2 regions of the Rhizobium tropici CIAT 899 genome follow, and region 2 is predicted to be linked to the other one. Evidence: riboswitches for the same ligand, from Rfam matches in the RefSeq annotation. Region 2 holds a riboswitch; the other holds the start of a gene.
The links. A riboswitch is a leader RNA that binds a small molecule or an ion and turns the genes downstream of it on or off. The one in region 2 is predicted to bind thiamine pyrophosphate.
Positions count from the first base shown of each region.

Region 1 (7,158 bases), on a different replicon from region 2:
GACGGGCTGATGCCAAAGCCGATATTGGTGAAGAGATCGAGATGAGCGAAGAGGTTGTTGTCCTGGAAGACGAGAGACACCGGCCGTTCGGCGGGATGCAGGCGGCTCACGTCCTGTCCTGCGAGCAGGATACGGCCGCGGTCAGGCTGTTCGAAGCCGGCCAGTAAATTGAGAAAGGTGGATTTGCCCGATCCTGACGGCCCGGCAATGGCGATGATCTTGCCCTGCGGCAATGCGCAATCGAAGCGGAAGTCATGCGTGCCGAGGCGCAGTTCGACCTCTTCCATGCCGATGCCTTCTGCCTTCATGGTGCTGCCGTCAGTCATTTCGTCTGCTTTCGTCATCCGTCGCGCCCTGGCCCGCGGTTCCGGCTATGGTCAGGAGAAGGCATACCAGGCCGAGGATCAAGGCATAACCGTCGGCGTCGTTGGTGCGGTAGCTGCCGAGCTTGCTATAGACCAGCCAGGGCAGGGTCATCAAACTGTCGGAGCCGAAGAGCGCGACGGCGCCGAGATCGCCGAGCGACAGGGCCATGGCGAAGGAGAGCGCCGTGAAGAGCGGTTTGCGCAGACCCGGCCAATCGACCATGCGCAGGCGCGCAATGCCGTGAAGGCCGAGGCTTGCCGCCAGCCGCCCGGTGCGGCTGACATGGACCGTATAGGCCGGCTCGATGACGCGAATGACGAAGGGCAGCGCCATCAGCGCATTGATGACAATGATGAGGATGGCCGCAAAGCGGCTGGGATCGCCAAATGGCCTGAGCGCCAGGAACCAGCCGGTTGCCAGCACGATCGGTGGCACCAGCAGGATGAGGGAGGAGCTTGCGCCTAATGCGATCGCCAGGCCGTGCAGGCCGAGGGACTTTCGGCGATCCGCCGATATCACTGAGCGGGCGTGAATGATCGCGAAGGATATCAGCACGGCCAGAAGGCCCGCAGCAAGCGCGATTGCAAGACTTGTCACTGCCGCCTGCAGGAAGATCGGCTGGGAGACGAGCTTGAAAAGATTGGCCTCGAGGCCGGTGACGACGACCGAGGCGAGCGGCATGCCCAGAAAGAGCGTCGCGCCCGCCAGCAGCGCAGCATCGACGCATCGCGCAGCCATCTCCTGTCCATCGATGCGGCGCAGCGTTCGCCCGCCGGTGAGCCCATGATCGTCGGGAGCGCGAAACAGCGTCATGGCGCCGAGAACAAGGAGGGTGACGACGATTTGCAGCAGCGACAGCATTACGGCGCGGCCGGGATCGAAATCGAAGCGAAGCGCCTGGTAGATCGCCACTTCCAGTGTCGTTGCGGCCGGGCCGCCGCCGAGGATCAGGACCAGCGTGAAGCTGGTGGCGCAGAGCATGAAGATCAGGCCGGCGATGCCGAGAATGAGGCCACGCAGGATGGGCCATTCGATGAAGCGGAAGACCGAGATGGGCCGCATGCCGAGTCCGCCGGCCACGAGCCAATATTCAGCCGGCACACGCTCCAGTCCGGCCAGCATCAGCCGGCAGGCGAGCGGCATGTTGAAGAAGACATGCGCAAGCAGGATACCGGCCAGGCCATAGATGCTGACGGGCTGCGACAGGCCGAGTGCTGATAGCGCCTGATTGAGGAGCCCCTGCCGGCCCCATATGCCGAGCAGGCCGAGTGCGCCGATCAGCACCGGCAGGCCCATCGGCACGGCCATCAGCCGGATCAGCCAAAGCCGGCCGGGAAAGCGCGGCTGGCGCGCCAATGCTCGGGCGACCGGAATGGCGAGCACAATGGAGAGCAGTGTCGAAAGCACCGCCTGCAGCAGTGTGAAGCGTAGGATGCGCAGCAGATATGGGTCTGTGAGCGAGGTGTTGCCGCCGGATTCGATGCCGGCGGAGAGGAGAACAAGAACGGCGATCCCGACGAAGAGCGCAATGCTGCCGAGGCTGAACGTCCCGCCGGAAATAGCGCATCTTCGCTCGGGTGCCGTGAGTATGATCAAGGCATCAGTTGCCGCTGGTGGCGGTCAGCCATTCGTCGATCCACGCCTTGCGGTTCTTGTCGACGTCGGCAGGGCTCATCAGGAAGGTCTTCGAGGGCACCACGAGCTTGCTGAAGGCATCCGGCAGCGGCTCGGAAGTGGCGGAGACCGGCATCATCCAGTTGCTTGTCGGAATGATGTCCTGGAAGCCGGTAGAGATCATGAACTTCAGGAAGTCGCGAGCAAGATCTTTGTTCGGGGAAGCCTTGATGAGGCCGGCGACCTCGATCTGGATATAGTGCCCTTCCGAGAAGGCGGCGGCCTGATAGCGATCCGTCTTGTCCTCGATCATGTGATAGGCCGGCGACGTCGTATAGGAGAGCACCATCGGCGCCTCGCCCTTGGTGAAGAGGTCATAAGCTTCCGACCAGCCGGGGGTGACCGTCAGGATGCGGCCTTTGAGTTTCGCCCAGGCATCGGCGGATTTGTCGCCATAGATCGACTTGACCCAAAGCAGCAGGCCGAGCCCCGGCGTCGAGGTGCGCGGGTCTTCGATGACGATCTTCTGATTGGGATCGCCCTCGACGAGATCCTTCATGCTCTTCGGCGGGTTCTTGATGGTCTGTGTATCGTAGATCACGGCGAAATGGCCGTAGTCGTAGGGCACGAAGACGTCGTCCTTGAAACCGCCGGGAACCTTGAGGGTCGAGGTGTCGACGCCGCTTGCGTCGAAGAGGCCTGTATCCTTGGCTTCGTCGATAAGATTGGTGTCGAGGCCGAGAACGACATCGGCCTTGGTGCCCGTCCCTTCCAGCTTGAGGCGGGAGAGAAGTGCAACGCCATCGGTGACGGCGACGTAATTGACCGTGCAGCCGCAGGTCTTTTCGAAGGCTGCCTTGACCTTGGCGCCCGGACCCCAGTCTGCGGTGAAGCTCTCATAGGTGTAGATGGTCAGGGTCTTGTCTGCTGCCTCGGCCGTCTGGGCAGAAAAAAACGTTGCGCCAGCGGCAAGAGCCAGGCCGGCGAAGAATGACAATAGTGATCGGTTTTGCACGACAGCGCCTCCACTTTGATTTCGTCTTGAAGGGGAAAGGGCGCTATGATTTCGTCACGCGTCTAATCCCTCCGCCGGTGTTAGCCGGATCAGGTTCCGCGGGTTGGCCGGTGAAAGCCTCTCAGCCAAATGTCCTGAAGGACATAAGGCACCCCGTTAGAGCGTCGGCAGATTTAGCCTTGTGACGGAGGGATGACAAGGGAAATGATTCCCTTGTCGATTGCAGCATGAAGTATTTACTCGGCAGCCTCCGCGACCGCCGGGCTTTCGAATTTCTTCGCGGCGCCGGGGAGCTGCACATTCTTCAGCGTCAGCGAGGTCAGGAGACCAAGCATGCAGATGCCAGCTGCCGTCATGAACAACGGGCTGAAGGCGCTCGCGTAGGCGTTGGCGACGGCCTCGCGGGTAATCTCGGGCAAGGCGGCCATCATCTTCGGTGTCAGCTCCTCGATGTTCGGTACGCCGGATATGGAGACGCCGACATTGCCAAGTTTGGCGGCGATGATGGCGCCGTAGATGGAGATGGCGATGGAGGCGCCGCCCATGCGCGACAGCGTGACGGCACCGGTCGCAGCGCCGACGTCGCGCGCTGCGGCTGCATTCTGTACGCCGATAACGGGCACCTGCTGGGCAAGGCCGATGCCGATGCCATGCAGCAGCATCAGGCCGCCAATGAGGGCGATGGGCGTGCCGGCATGGACGAAGGCGAGCGAGGCGAATGCGATGGTACTGCAGGTGGCGCTGGCGACGGCAAACGGCTTGTAACGGCCTTTGGCCGCGATCAGCCGGCCGGCGGAGAGCGAGCCGCAGACGATGCCGCCGGTCAGGAGAATGAACAGCAGCCCGGCCATGGAGGGAGAAAGGCCTGTCGTCGTCTGCAGGAAGAGCGCGAAGTAATTGACCATGCCGATGGCGACGGCGCCGCTGGTGATCGAGAGGATCAGCAGAAGGCCGAATGTCGGATTGCGGAACAGCGTCATCGGCACAATCGGCTCGGGTGCGCGGCGCTCGATGAAGACCCAGGCGATGGCGCAGATTACCCCGAAGGCAATAATACCAAGGCATTGCGGCGATAGCAGCGACCCGAAGAGCTCGCTTCCGTCGGCGGCAAGCACAATGCTTGTCGTCGTCAGGGCAAGGAGGATGGCGCCGGCATAATCGATCTTCGGACGGCGGGCAGGCTTGCGGTAGGGCAGCATGAAGGCGAGGCCGGCAAGCACGATGAAGCCGATCGGCACGTTGACGAGGAAGATCGAACGCCAGCCGAACAGATCGCTCATCGTGCCGCCGAGAACGGGGCCGATGGCGCCCGACGCCATCAGCACGAGGCTCGAATAGCTCTGGTAGCGCGCACGCTCACGCGGCTCGAAGAGATCGGCGTTGACGGCGAAGATCGAGACCATGATGCCGCCGCCGCCGAAGCCCTGAAGAACGCGAGCGGCGATCAGCGTATCCATCGAGACGGCCAAGCCACAGACGGCAGAGCCGACCGTGAAGATCGCGATCGCCGTCATCATCACATATTTGCGGCCGAAGAGATCACCGAGCTTGCCGTAGACGGGCATGACGGCGGAAAGCGAGAGAAGATAGGCCGATCCGATCCAGCCGAAGCGATCCAGATGCCCGAACTCGCCGACGATCGTCGGCAGCGCCGTCGAGACGATCTGGTTGTCGAGCGTCGCCATGAACATGGCAGTCATCAGAAAGAGGAAAAGAATAAGCCGCCGTTTGTGATCCGCCACGAGCGGCGTGAAGCTTGTCTGCATGTCCATGGAGCAAGAACCCGAACTGGGCCGGAACGCTGCGCTATCGAACGAATGCGCGGGACGTCCGGTCTTCATGAGCGAATATATGTGCTATTAGCATATAATTGTCAATGGCAGGTGAGTGCCATTTGCATGTTTTGTTTCCTCCCGATCTCTGCTATGCTTTAGGGATGACATCTGCGACGAATACAAAAGATATCGAAGTTCCGACGCTGGCCGAAGACGAGAAGTTTCTGCGCATCGGTCAGGCGATGATGCGCATGCGCTTGCTGACCGGCCGTCGCATGATCGGCAGGCTCGCCATTCAGCACGTGGCCCCGGGGCTTGAGCTTTCGCATCTCGATGTGCTCGATGTCGTGCGGCGGGCGGAAGATACGGGCGAAGTGACCGTCGGCACGATCGCGGAGCTCTTGCGCATCGATCCATCGCGCGCGAGCCGCATCACTGCCGACATGGTGGCGCGTGGTGTGTTGCGTCGTAAGGCATCGCAGGCGGATGCGCGGCGTATCGTCGTGGTGCTGACCGCACTCGGGCAGCGTTTGCTGTCGGAAATCCAGGTGCAGAAATACGCCGTTATCGGAAGCATCTTTGCCGATTGGTCGCCCGAAGACATCGAGAGCTTTTCGTTTCTCTTCGATCGCTATGTCAGCGGCTATGAACGTGTCGTCCAGGCCGCCATGAAGGAAACGACCGAATGATCGGCTCGGCGGCACCGTTCCGGTAACGGCGCTCTTCCCTAGGGATATGACTTTGCGCTATGGGCTTGCCTCATGAGCCAGTCCACCATCTTCACCATCCTGCTCGGCGGCGAGCTTCGCCTGACGGAGCGATTGCGCGCTGCGGTTTCCGGCAGCCGCTTCATCGCGGCTGACGGCGGCATGCGCCATGCGCTGGCGATTGGGGTGGAGCCGGAGCTGTGGGTTGGCGATTTTGATTCCACGCCTGCCGATCTGCAGGGAGCCTTTCCGAATGTGCCCAGGCAGCCCTATCCGGCGGCGAAGGCTGCGACCGACGGCGAGATCGCCGTCTCGGAAGCGATCGATCGCGGCGCCACGAGACTGATCCTGGCGGGCGCCATGGGCGGCGAGCGCTCCGATCATGCGATCCAGCACCTGCTTTATGGTATCCAGCTCGCCGAAAAGGGCTTCGACGTGCTGCTGACGTCGGGTGACGAGGAGGCGGTGCCGCTTCCTCCAGGCGGACTCACGCTGGCGCTACCATCAGGCTCGCTGTTCTCCGTTCTTGGTTTCAGCGATCTGACGGGCCTTTTCATCGACAATGCCCGTTACCCCTTGCGCGATTTTCATTTGCCCTTCGGCGCATCGCGCACCATTTCCAACGTGGCGGAAGGCGATGTGCGCTTTTCGCTCGGCAGCGGCAGAGCCATCGTTCTTGCCCGCCCTTATGACCTTTCCGGAGTCTGATCTTGGCCCCTCCCATTCTGAAACTCGACGACATCTTTCTGAGCTTCGGCGGTGCGCCCTTGCTCGCCGGTGCCGGCCTGCAGGTGGAGCCGGGCGACAAGATCTGCCTTGTCGGACGCAATGGTTCCGGCAAGTCGACGCTCCTGAAGATTGCCGCCGGCCTTGTCGAAGCGCAGTCAGGCGAAGTCTTCCGTCATCCGTCGTCGACCGTGCGCTATCTCGAGCAGGCACCCGATTTTGCCGGTTACAAGACGGTTGCGGCCTATGCCGAAGCCGGCCTCGGGCCCGGCGATGATCCCTATCGCGTCACCTATCTGCTGTCTCATCTCGGCCTGACTGGCGAGGAAGATCCGAAGAACCTTTCTGGCGGTGAAGCGCGCCGCGCGGCACTGGCGCGTGTTCTGGCGCCCGAGCCGGATATCCTGCTGCTCGACGAGCCGACGAACCATTTGGACTTGCCGACCATCGAATGGTTGGAAGGCGAGCTGCAGAAGAGCCGCAGCGCGCTCGTGCTGATCTCGCACGACCGTCGTTTCCTGGAGAAGGTTTCGACCGCGACCGTCTGGTTGGATCGCGGCACCTCGCGCCGGCTGGACAGAGGATTTGCTCATTTCGAGGCCTGGCGCGATCAGGTGCTCGAAGCCGAGGAACTGGAGCAGCACAAGCTCGGCAAGCAGATCGAGCGCGAAGAGCATTGGCTGCGCTATGGCGTGACGGCACGGCGCAAGCGCAATATGCGCCGGCTTGGCGAATTGCAGGATATGCGCTCGCGCTATCGCGGCCACAAGGGCGCTTTGGGCACGGTGCAGGCGGCAGCTTCCGATGCGCAGGAAAGCGGCAAGCTGGTGATCGAGGCGGACAAGATCACCAAGTCCTATAACGAGCGGCTCATCGTCGCACCATTCTCGATCCGCGTGCATCGCGGCGATTGCATCGGTCTCGTCGGCCCGAACGGCGCCGGCAAGACGACGCT
Region 1 covers NC_020059.1:3,642,808-3,649,965, reverse strand. The annotation lists gene RTCIAT899_RS17835 (thiamine ABC transporter ATP-binding protein) at 1-326, opposite strand, end outside; gene thiP (thiamine/thiamine pyrophosphate ABC transporter permease ThiP) at 319-1,959, opposite strand; gene thiB (thiamine ABC transporter substrate binding subunit) at 1,967-2,959, opposite strand; TPP riboswitch at 3,045-3,161, opposite strand; gene RTCIAT899_RS17820 (MDR family MFS transporter) at 3,232-4,767, opposite strand; gene RTCIAT899_RS17815 (MarR family winged helix-turn-helix transcriptional regulator) at 4,932-5,459, shown strand; gene RTCIAT899_RS17810 (thiamine diphosphokinase) at 5,532-6,185, shown strand; gene RTCIAT899_RS17805 (ABC-F family ATP-binding cassette domain-containing protein) at 6,188-7,158, shown strand, end outside.
Region 1: linked by a shared signal. The riboswitch ahead of thiB (thiamine ABC transporter substrate binding subunit) and the one ahead of thiM (hydroxyethylthiazole kinase) in region 2 are both predicted to bind thiamine pyrophosphate.

Region 2 (7,158 bases):
TCGATGCGGTAGGTGATGGTGATGGTCATAAGTGGGTGAATGCTCCTCTCGCCGACGATTTCCGCGTGGCGCAAACTGGTGATCTGGTATAATGAGTATTCCAACTTCTGCAACTATTTTTTGCCCGGTTGTCGGTAGGGTGGGGCTTCCGCCATGGCGGCCAAAAATGCATAAGGGAGTAAAAGCTTTGGGAAAGCGGGATTCCATGGGCGAGCCAGTCGAACAAATTGTACGCCGAAAGCTATCCGATGAAGTATTCGACCGGCTGGAACGGTTGATCACGTCGGGAGAGCTCAAGCCGGGTGATGAGATGCCGTCAGAGCGTGTCCTCATGGAACGCTTCGGTGTAGGACGTCCGGCGATCCGGGAGGCCATGCAGGCCCTTGCCAATATGGGGCTGGTCAACATTTCCCATGGCGAACGTGCTAAGGTGCTTCAGCTCACTGCGAAGTCGATCTTTCGGCAGGTCGACCTGACCGCAAAGATCATGTTGTCGCAATCACCTGATTCCCTTGAACAGCTGAAGAGCGCCCGCATCTTCTTCGAGCGCGGCATGGCACGCGAGGCCGCACAGCGCGCGAGCAAGAAAGATGTTGCCGATCTCAGTGAAATCATCGACCGGCAGCGGGCATCCCTTGGCCATGCGGAGGACTTCATTTCTGCCGATATGCAGTTCCACACGCGTATCGCCCAGATTTCCGGCAATCCGATCTTCGCTGCCGTCAGCGAGGCGATGCTCGCATGGCTGAAAGCCTATCACACCGACATGCTGATCTGGACCGGCAAGGAAAAGTTCACGCTGGTCGAGCACGAGGAAATTCTTGCGCGTCTGGCTGAAAACGATGCCGATGGCGCCGAGCAGGCGATGCTCAAGCATCTGGAAAGATCGCGCGCGCTCTATACGAAATGAGCCAGTCGGCGTTCGCCCGCCACGGCGCCTCGGCTCTGTGCCTTTGTCGTAATTCCTCCCCAATCCTTATGGAATCTCTTGGCACTCAAACGAGGTGTGCGTGATGATTGATTTCTTTCAGCGAAACATGGCGCTTTTCCTGGCCGCTCTCATGACGGCGGTCGCCATCACCCTTTATAATCTGAGCTGCCTTCTGCTCAGGCATCACCATACGATGCTGCATAATCTGCACCATGCGGCAGGCGCGTTGGTCCTCCTCGCCGGCTTCTACACCATGATCCGCTATATGCAGGCGCTGCCGGAGGATGAAGGCTAGAAATACGCCAAACTCTGAAATTCGAGCCGGCAATTTCAGATAGAGTTCAGCCTGCGCGGCTATATCCTCAGCTTGTCCCGATGTGAAATTGGCGCCCCCTTCACCAGGTTTTGCCAAGTTCAATTTGGGAACCAGTTTCACAGCTAGTTCGTCGCACCGCTCCGGTGCAAAGCCCCATGAACAACTGAGGATATCAAAACGTGGCTGATGTTTGTACGCAAGGCGTGGACACGGGCTTTGTCGCCCTGGGCTATGCCAAGATCGCATTTCTGGGCGTCGTGCAGGGATTGACGGAGCTGCTGCCGGTTTCGTCCACTGCCCACATGCGCCTGGTGCCGGCGTTGCTGGGCTGGCAGGACCCCGGTTCTGCCTTCTCGGCTACGATGCAGCTTGCAGCACTTGCGGCGATCGTCTCCTATTTCTGGAGCGACGTCCGCTACGTCACCTTTGGATCGCTCGATGCGATCAGGCAAAGGGACTGGAGCTCTCCTTCCATCCGGCTTGCGATCGCCATCGTGATTGCAACCGTACCGATCGTGATCGCCGGCCTGCTGCTGTCATCCTCCCTGAACGCTTGCGGCACGTCTTTCCGCAGCCTCTGGGTCATCGGCATCGCCTGCGTGGTCATGGGCTTGCTCTTGGCGGTCGCTGAGCTTTACAGCCGCCATAGAAAGGATATCGGACAGATGACGCTGATGGATGCCCTTTTTGTCGGCATCACGCAGGTCGGTGCTCTTATCCCCGGCGTCTCGCGCTCGGGTTCGACCCTGACCGGCGCACTGTTCCTCGGCTTAAAAAGAGAGGAGGCGGCACGGTTCTCCTTCCTGCTCGGCTTACCGGCCATCGCTCTTGCCGGCTTGAAGGAGCTTTATGAGCTTCACAAGGCGCATATTCCGATGGAAGCCTGGTCGGTACTGCTCGTTGGCCTGATCGTCGGCAGCATATCGTCCTTCATCACCATCTGGGGGCTGATGCGCTTCCTGGAGCGCTTCTCGACCTGGCCTTTCGTCATCTACCGTATCGGTCTTGGCGCCGTCATCCTTTTTGGCGTGCTGACCATGGGCTGGGCCTGAGACGTTGGTACCATTCGATCGCAAATAGAAGAGGAGGCGCCGCCCATCAGGGCGGCGCTTTTTGTCTTATGCCCGATCGAGGACGAGGCCACGTCCGGCACCAGAAGCGGCGACCTGATCCTTGAGTAACAGGCTTGCTACTCCTTATTTGTGGCCCACAGTGCATGGAAATGCTGCACAGGCCCATGGCCGCTGCCGATGGAAAGTTGGCCTGCGGCGGCAACCGCGGCGGCGAGATAGGCTTTTGCGGATGCAACGGCTTCGGCAAGCGGCAGGCCTTTGGCGATCTCGGCCGCGATAGCGCTGGAGAGCGTGCAGCCCGTTCCATGCGTATTCTTGGTCGGCAGCCGTTCAGCTTCGAACCAGGTCACATGATCGCCGCTTGCGAGCGCATCCGGGCTTTCATCTCCTTCGAGATGACCACCCTTGACAAGGACAGCTGAAGGCCCGAGCGCTGCCAGCGCACGCGCCTGGCGCGCCATGTCTTCGCGGTTCTTCGCCTCAGCGTCATGCAACAGCGCAGCCGCCTCGGGCAGGTTCGGGGTAATGACGGTCGCAAGCGGCAGCAATCGTGTGGTCAGCACGTCAACGGCATCGGCAGCGAGCAGGGCAGCGCCGCCCTTGGCGATCATGACCGGGTCGAGGACGACGGGCACATCGCGATGTCGCGCCAGAATGTCTGCGACGGCATTGGCGATGGCGGCATTGGCGATCATGCCTATTTTGACGGCATCCACACGGATGTCGGCAAAGATCGCATTGATCTGATCTGCCACGAAATGTGGAGGCACGGGATGGACGCCGGAAACGCCCTGCGTGTTCTGCGCCGTCAAAGCTGTCAGAGCCGCCATTCCATAAACGCCGCGAGCGGAGAGAGCCTTCAGGTCGGCCTGAATGCCAGCGCCGCCGGAGGGATCGGAGCCAGCGATGGATAAGACATTGCGGATCATTGGCGAGCCTCCTTGATGGCGTTCGCTATGAGAATTGTCGCGGCTTGCGGGTCCGGTTGGCCGCATATTGCCGAGACGACCGCGAGACCAACGACGCCGGCTGAGTAAACGCTCGCGGCATGCTCTGCCTTCAGGCCGCCGATCGCGACTGATGGAATGGGGCAAAGCCTGACGATGCGGGCAAGCCCGTCGAAGCCGATCGGCTGCTTGTGGTCGGGCTTGGTGGACGTGGCAAAGACCGGGCCGACGCCGGCATAGTCGACGATGCGGGCATCTATGGAGGAGGCAAGCGCTTCCGTTTCCACCGAGAGACCGAGGATCATGTCCCGCCCGATCATGTGGCGGGCGTCGGCAGCGTTCATATCTTCCTGGCCGATGTGAAGGCCATCGGCGCCGATGGCGATGGCAGCCTCGACATTGTCGTTGACGATCAGCCGAACATTCGTTCCGTGCAGGATTTGCTTGAGGGCACGGCCGGTTTCGATCATGGCTGCGGTCGAAGCCTCCTTGTCGCGAAGCTGGATCATGGTGGCGCCGCCCGCCACCGCCGCCCGCGTTGTCTCCACCATGCCGAGATCACGGCATAGCAGCGGATCGAGGACGAGATAGAGGGATAGATCGAAGTCTTGGTTCATGCTGCCGATATCCTTGCGTCTCGATCCAGTGTTTCCGGGGTAAGGCCTGTGAGGGCATCGAGGAAGCGCCAGGAGAAGGAGCCTGGCCCCTCTGCGTCCGCTCCTGCCTGTTGGCCGGCAACGGCAAAGACCGTAAGCGCCGCTATGGTCGCATCGAACGGATCATCCGGAGCTGCCGCCGCAAACGCACCGACGAGGCAGGTTAGCGAGCATCCAAGTGCGGTTACTTGCGGCATCAATGGCGAACCGCCTGCGATGCGCTTCGCCTTCTGCCCATCCGTCACAAAATCCGTAGCGCCGGTGACTGCGACTATGCAGCCGTGCTTTTGGGCGAGCTGACGGGCGGAATCTTCGGCTTGCTCGACGGCATCGCGGCTATCGACACCCTGGCCGCGGCTCGTCCCGCCGGCAAGCGCGATGATCTCGGATGCGTTGCCGCGAATGATTGCCGGCTTTAGTTCCAGCAAGCGCGTGATGGCATCCCGACGAAACGCAGTCGCATAATGGGCGACGGGATCGAGGACCCAGGGCTTGCCGGCATTGTTTGCCGACTGTGCGGCCTTCAGCATGCCCGCAAGCCAATCCGCGGAAAGCGTACCGATATTGATCGTCAGCGCCCCCGATATAGCGGCAAACTCGTCGGCTTCTTCTTCGGCATGCACCATCGCCGGCGATGCCCCGGCGGCAAGCATCACATTGGCCGCGATATTCATGGCGACGAAATTGGTGATGCATTGCACCAGCGGAGGGTTCGCCCGCATGGTGCGAAGCAGATTGCCCGGTGTGATTTGGTCTTGCATATCGCCCCTTTCAGGCGGGCGAGACGCGTAGGGACGACGTGCTTCAGCTTCGCGAGGTCCCGAGCGACTTCCTCCGCCAGCATGATCTGGTTCAGGTTCGAAGGGTACTTCTCAGCCCGCCGGATAGCGGACGCCCCTGTCTCTCATCTCTCTTCTTTTCGCAGACAAAGGCGGCGCTGTCATCAGCAAATCACAAAAGCCAATCTGACGGCGGCGATCGCCTGCATTTTCGGCGACCTATGCAATAGACGCATTGGTGGAGTGATCTCTTAGCTCTGCAAAAAGCTGCGGGCTTCGACTATATATTTCTCATCGAAGCGACGGGAGCGCCAAGCACGGCTGCTCAGCTTCGAAAGCCCAAGGAAAGGGGATCATCATGAACGTAGCACGCTCTTTCAATAACTGGCGCAAGTATCGTCAGACGGTCGCCGAACTGGGCCGTATGTCCACGCGCGAACTGCACGACCTGGGTATCGATCGCGGTGAAATCCGCAACGTTGCCCGCGCAGCGATCGCTCGCTAACGGCCACGACGGCTCCTTATAAAAGCTGCATTATGCCAGCGCCTGTTCCCCCGAGCAGGCGCTTTTGCTTTATGGGCATTCCGCTCATTCTTCGCCGCCCTAGCTGAAAATTGCTATCGACCCAGCTGCCCGGTTTTCGCATGGCGCATAACTGCCTTGCAAAGAAATGCCTATGAACTGAGCAAAAGACTGGTATGTTCGTCTTCATCGAAGCGATGCATCTCCTCCCGCATCCCTTCGCTTGGCAGACGTCCTTATCCTCCTCCCAGGGACGGCTGCAGGAATAGCGGAACTCCTCCTCCCATCCGCTGTTCGGTTCTTGTAAAAAGCCTGCCGCTCCTCCTCCCGCGGCAGGCTTTTTCGTTTCATGAACCTCCAGACGGTTGGCAATGGCCCAACGTAGCTGAGGAGCCCGCGCTCCAGCCCGGGCGGCAAGAGCGCTTCCGCGTTAAAGAGTGCGCATTCTCCTCTCGCAAAAATGAAGAGCGGGCCCTATGTGCGATCTATGTAGCGCGCTACATCGAAGATCGCCCAAATTCGATTCCCGAAAAAGGAGGATGCCCATGACCGGTTCTGCCGAATATACGCCGCCGAAAATCTGGACCTGGAACAAGGCCAATGGCGGCCAGTTCGCCAATATCAACCGCCCGATCGCTGGCCCGACTCACGAGAAGGAACTGCCGGTAGGACGCCATCCCCTTCAGCTCTATTCGCTTGGAACGCCGAACGGCGTGAAGGTCACCATCATGCTTGAAGAGCTGCTGGCGCTTGGTCACAGCGGCGCTGAATATGATGCCTGGCTGATCAAGATCGGTGAGGGCGACCAGTTCGGCAGCGGTTTCGTTGACATCAATCCGAATTCGAAGATCCCGGCTTTGCTCGACCGCAGTGGCTCGAAGCCGGTTCGCGTTTTCGAATCGGCTTCGATTTTGATGTATCTCGCCGAAAAATTCGGCACCTTCCTGCCGACCGAGCAGCCGGCGCGTGCCGAATGCATCTCCTGGCTGTTCTGGCAGATGGGCAGCGCGCCCTATCTCGGCGGCGGTTTCGGTCATTTCTACGCCTATGCACCGACGAAGATCGAATATGCGATCGATCGTTTCGCCATGGAGGTGAAACGCCAGCTCGACGTGCTCGACCGTCGGCTGGCCGAAAGCGAATACATCGCCGGCAGCGACTATACGATTGCCGATATCGCCATCTGGCCGTGGTACGGCGGTTTGGCCAAGGGGTGGCAGTACGGTGCGGCCGAGTTCCTGCAGGTGCAGGACTACAAGAACGTGCAGCGCTGGGCCGAGCAGGTCTATTCGCGTCCTGCCGTCAAGCGCGGCCGCATGGTCAACCGCATGTCGGGCGATCCATCCGAGCAGCTGCGTGAGCGCCATGATGCCAGCGACTTCGAGACGAAGACGCAGGATAAGCTGGAAGCTGCCGGCTGATCCAACAATTCGCCTTGCAGAAATGAGCTCGCGGCCCTCCGGATCGCGAGCTTTTTTATTGCGCTTACTGCTGGCGCTGGCGGCCTTGGGAAGTCAGCCTCGCTCCATCTTGTGAAGCGTAATGTTCGGCTGCCGAGGTTCCCCCGCTCGGCGTAGACCGCAGCGCGATTCTGCAAAGCGTGTCGACATTGGCGAAAGAGGAATGCTTCTCCATGCAGCAAGTTGCTGACGACCGTACCCCGGATAAAAATGCGACTACGGGTGCGTTGTCGAAGCAACGGAGCGAGGCGAGGGATGCGCTGCTGAAACACCTGGTGTCGGGTGGCGATGAACGGCTGGATTGCGACCCGCTCACCGGGCTCAATATGTATGGCTATGGTCCGGCACCCCGGCCCGAAGATCTCGCTTTCGGCTCGTCGACGGCATCGACCATATCCGCCGCCGCCTTTGCCGCGGTCGAATCCTATTATGCGGATCTGAGGCGGGAGATGGAAACAAGCTCGCCGACGGCT
Region 2 covers NC_020062.1:1,032,864-1,040,021, forward strand. The annotation lists gene oiaX (3-oxo-isoapionate-4-phosphate decarboxylase OiaX) at 1-29, opposite strand, end outside; gene RTCIAT899_RS26900 (transcriptional regulator NanR) at 206-910, shown strand; gene RTCIAT899_RS33595 (hypothetical protein) at 996-1,367, opposite strand; gene RTCIAT899_RS26910 (undecaprenyl-diphosphate phosphatase) at 1,427-2,299, shown strand; gene thiD (bifunctional hydroxymethylpyrimidine kinase/phosphomethylpyrimidine kinase) at 2,437-3,249, opposite strand; gene thiE (thiamine phosphate synthase) at 3,246-3,884, opposite strand; gene thiM (hydroxyethylthiazole kinase) at 3,881-4,684, opposite strand; TPP riboswitch at 4,736-4,832, opposite strand; gene RTCIAT899_RS32680 (DUF1127 domain-containing protein) at 5,061-5,207, shown strand; gene yghU (glutathione-dependent disulfide-bond oxidoreductase) at 5,771-6,646, shown strand; gene RTCIAT899_RS31780 (hypothetical protein) at 6,859-7,158, shown strand, end outside.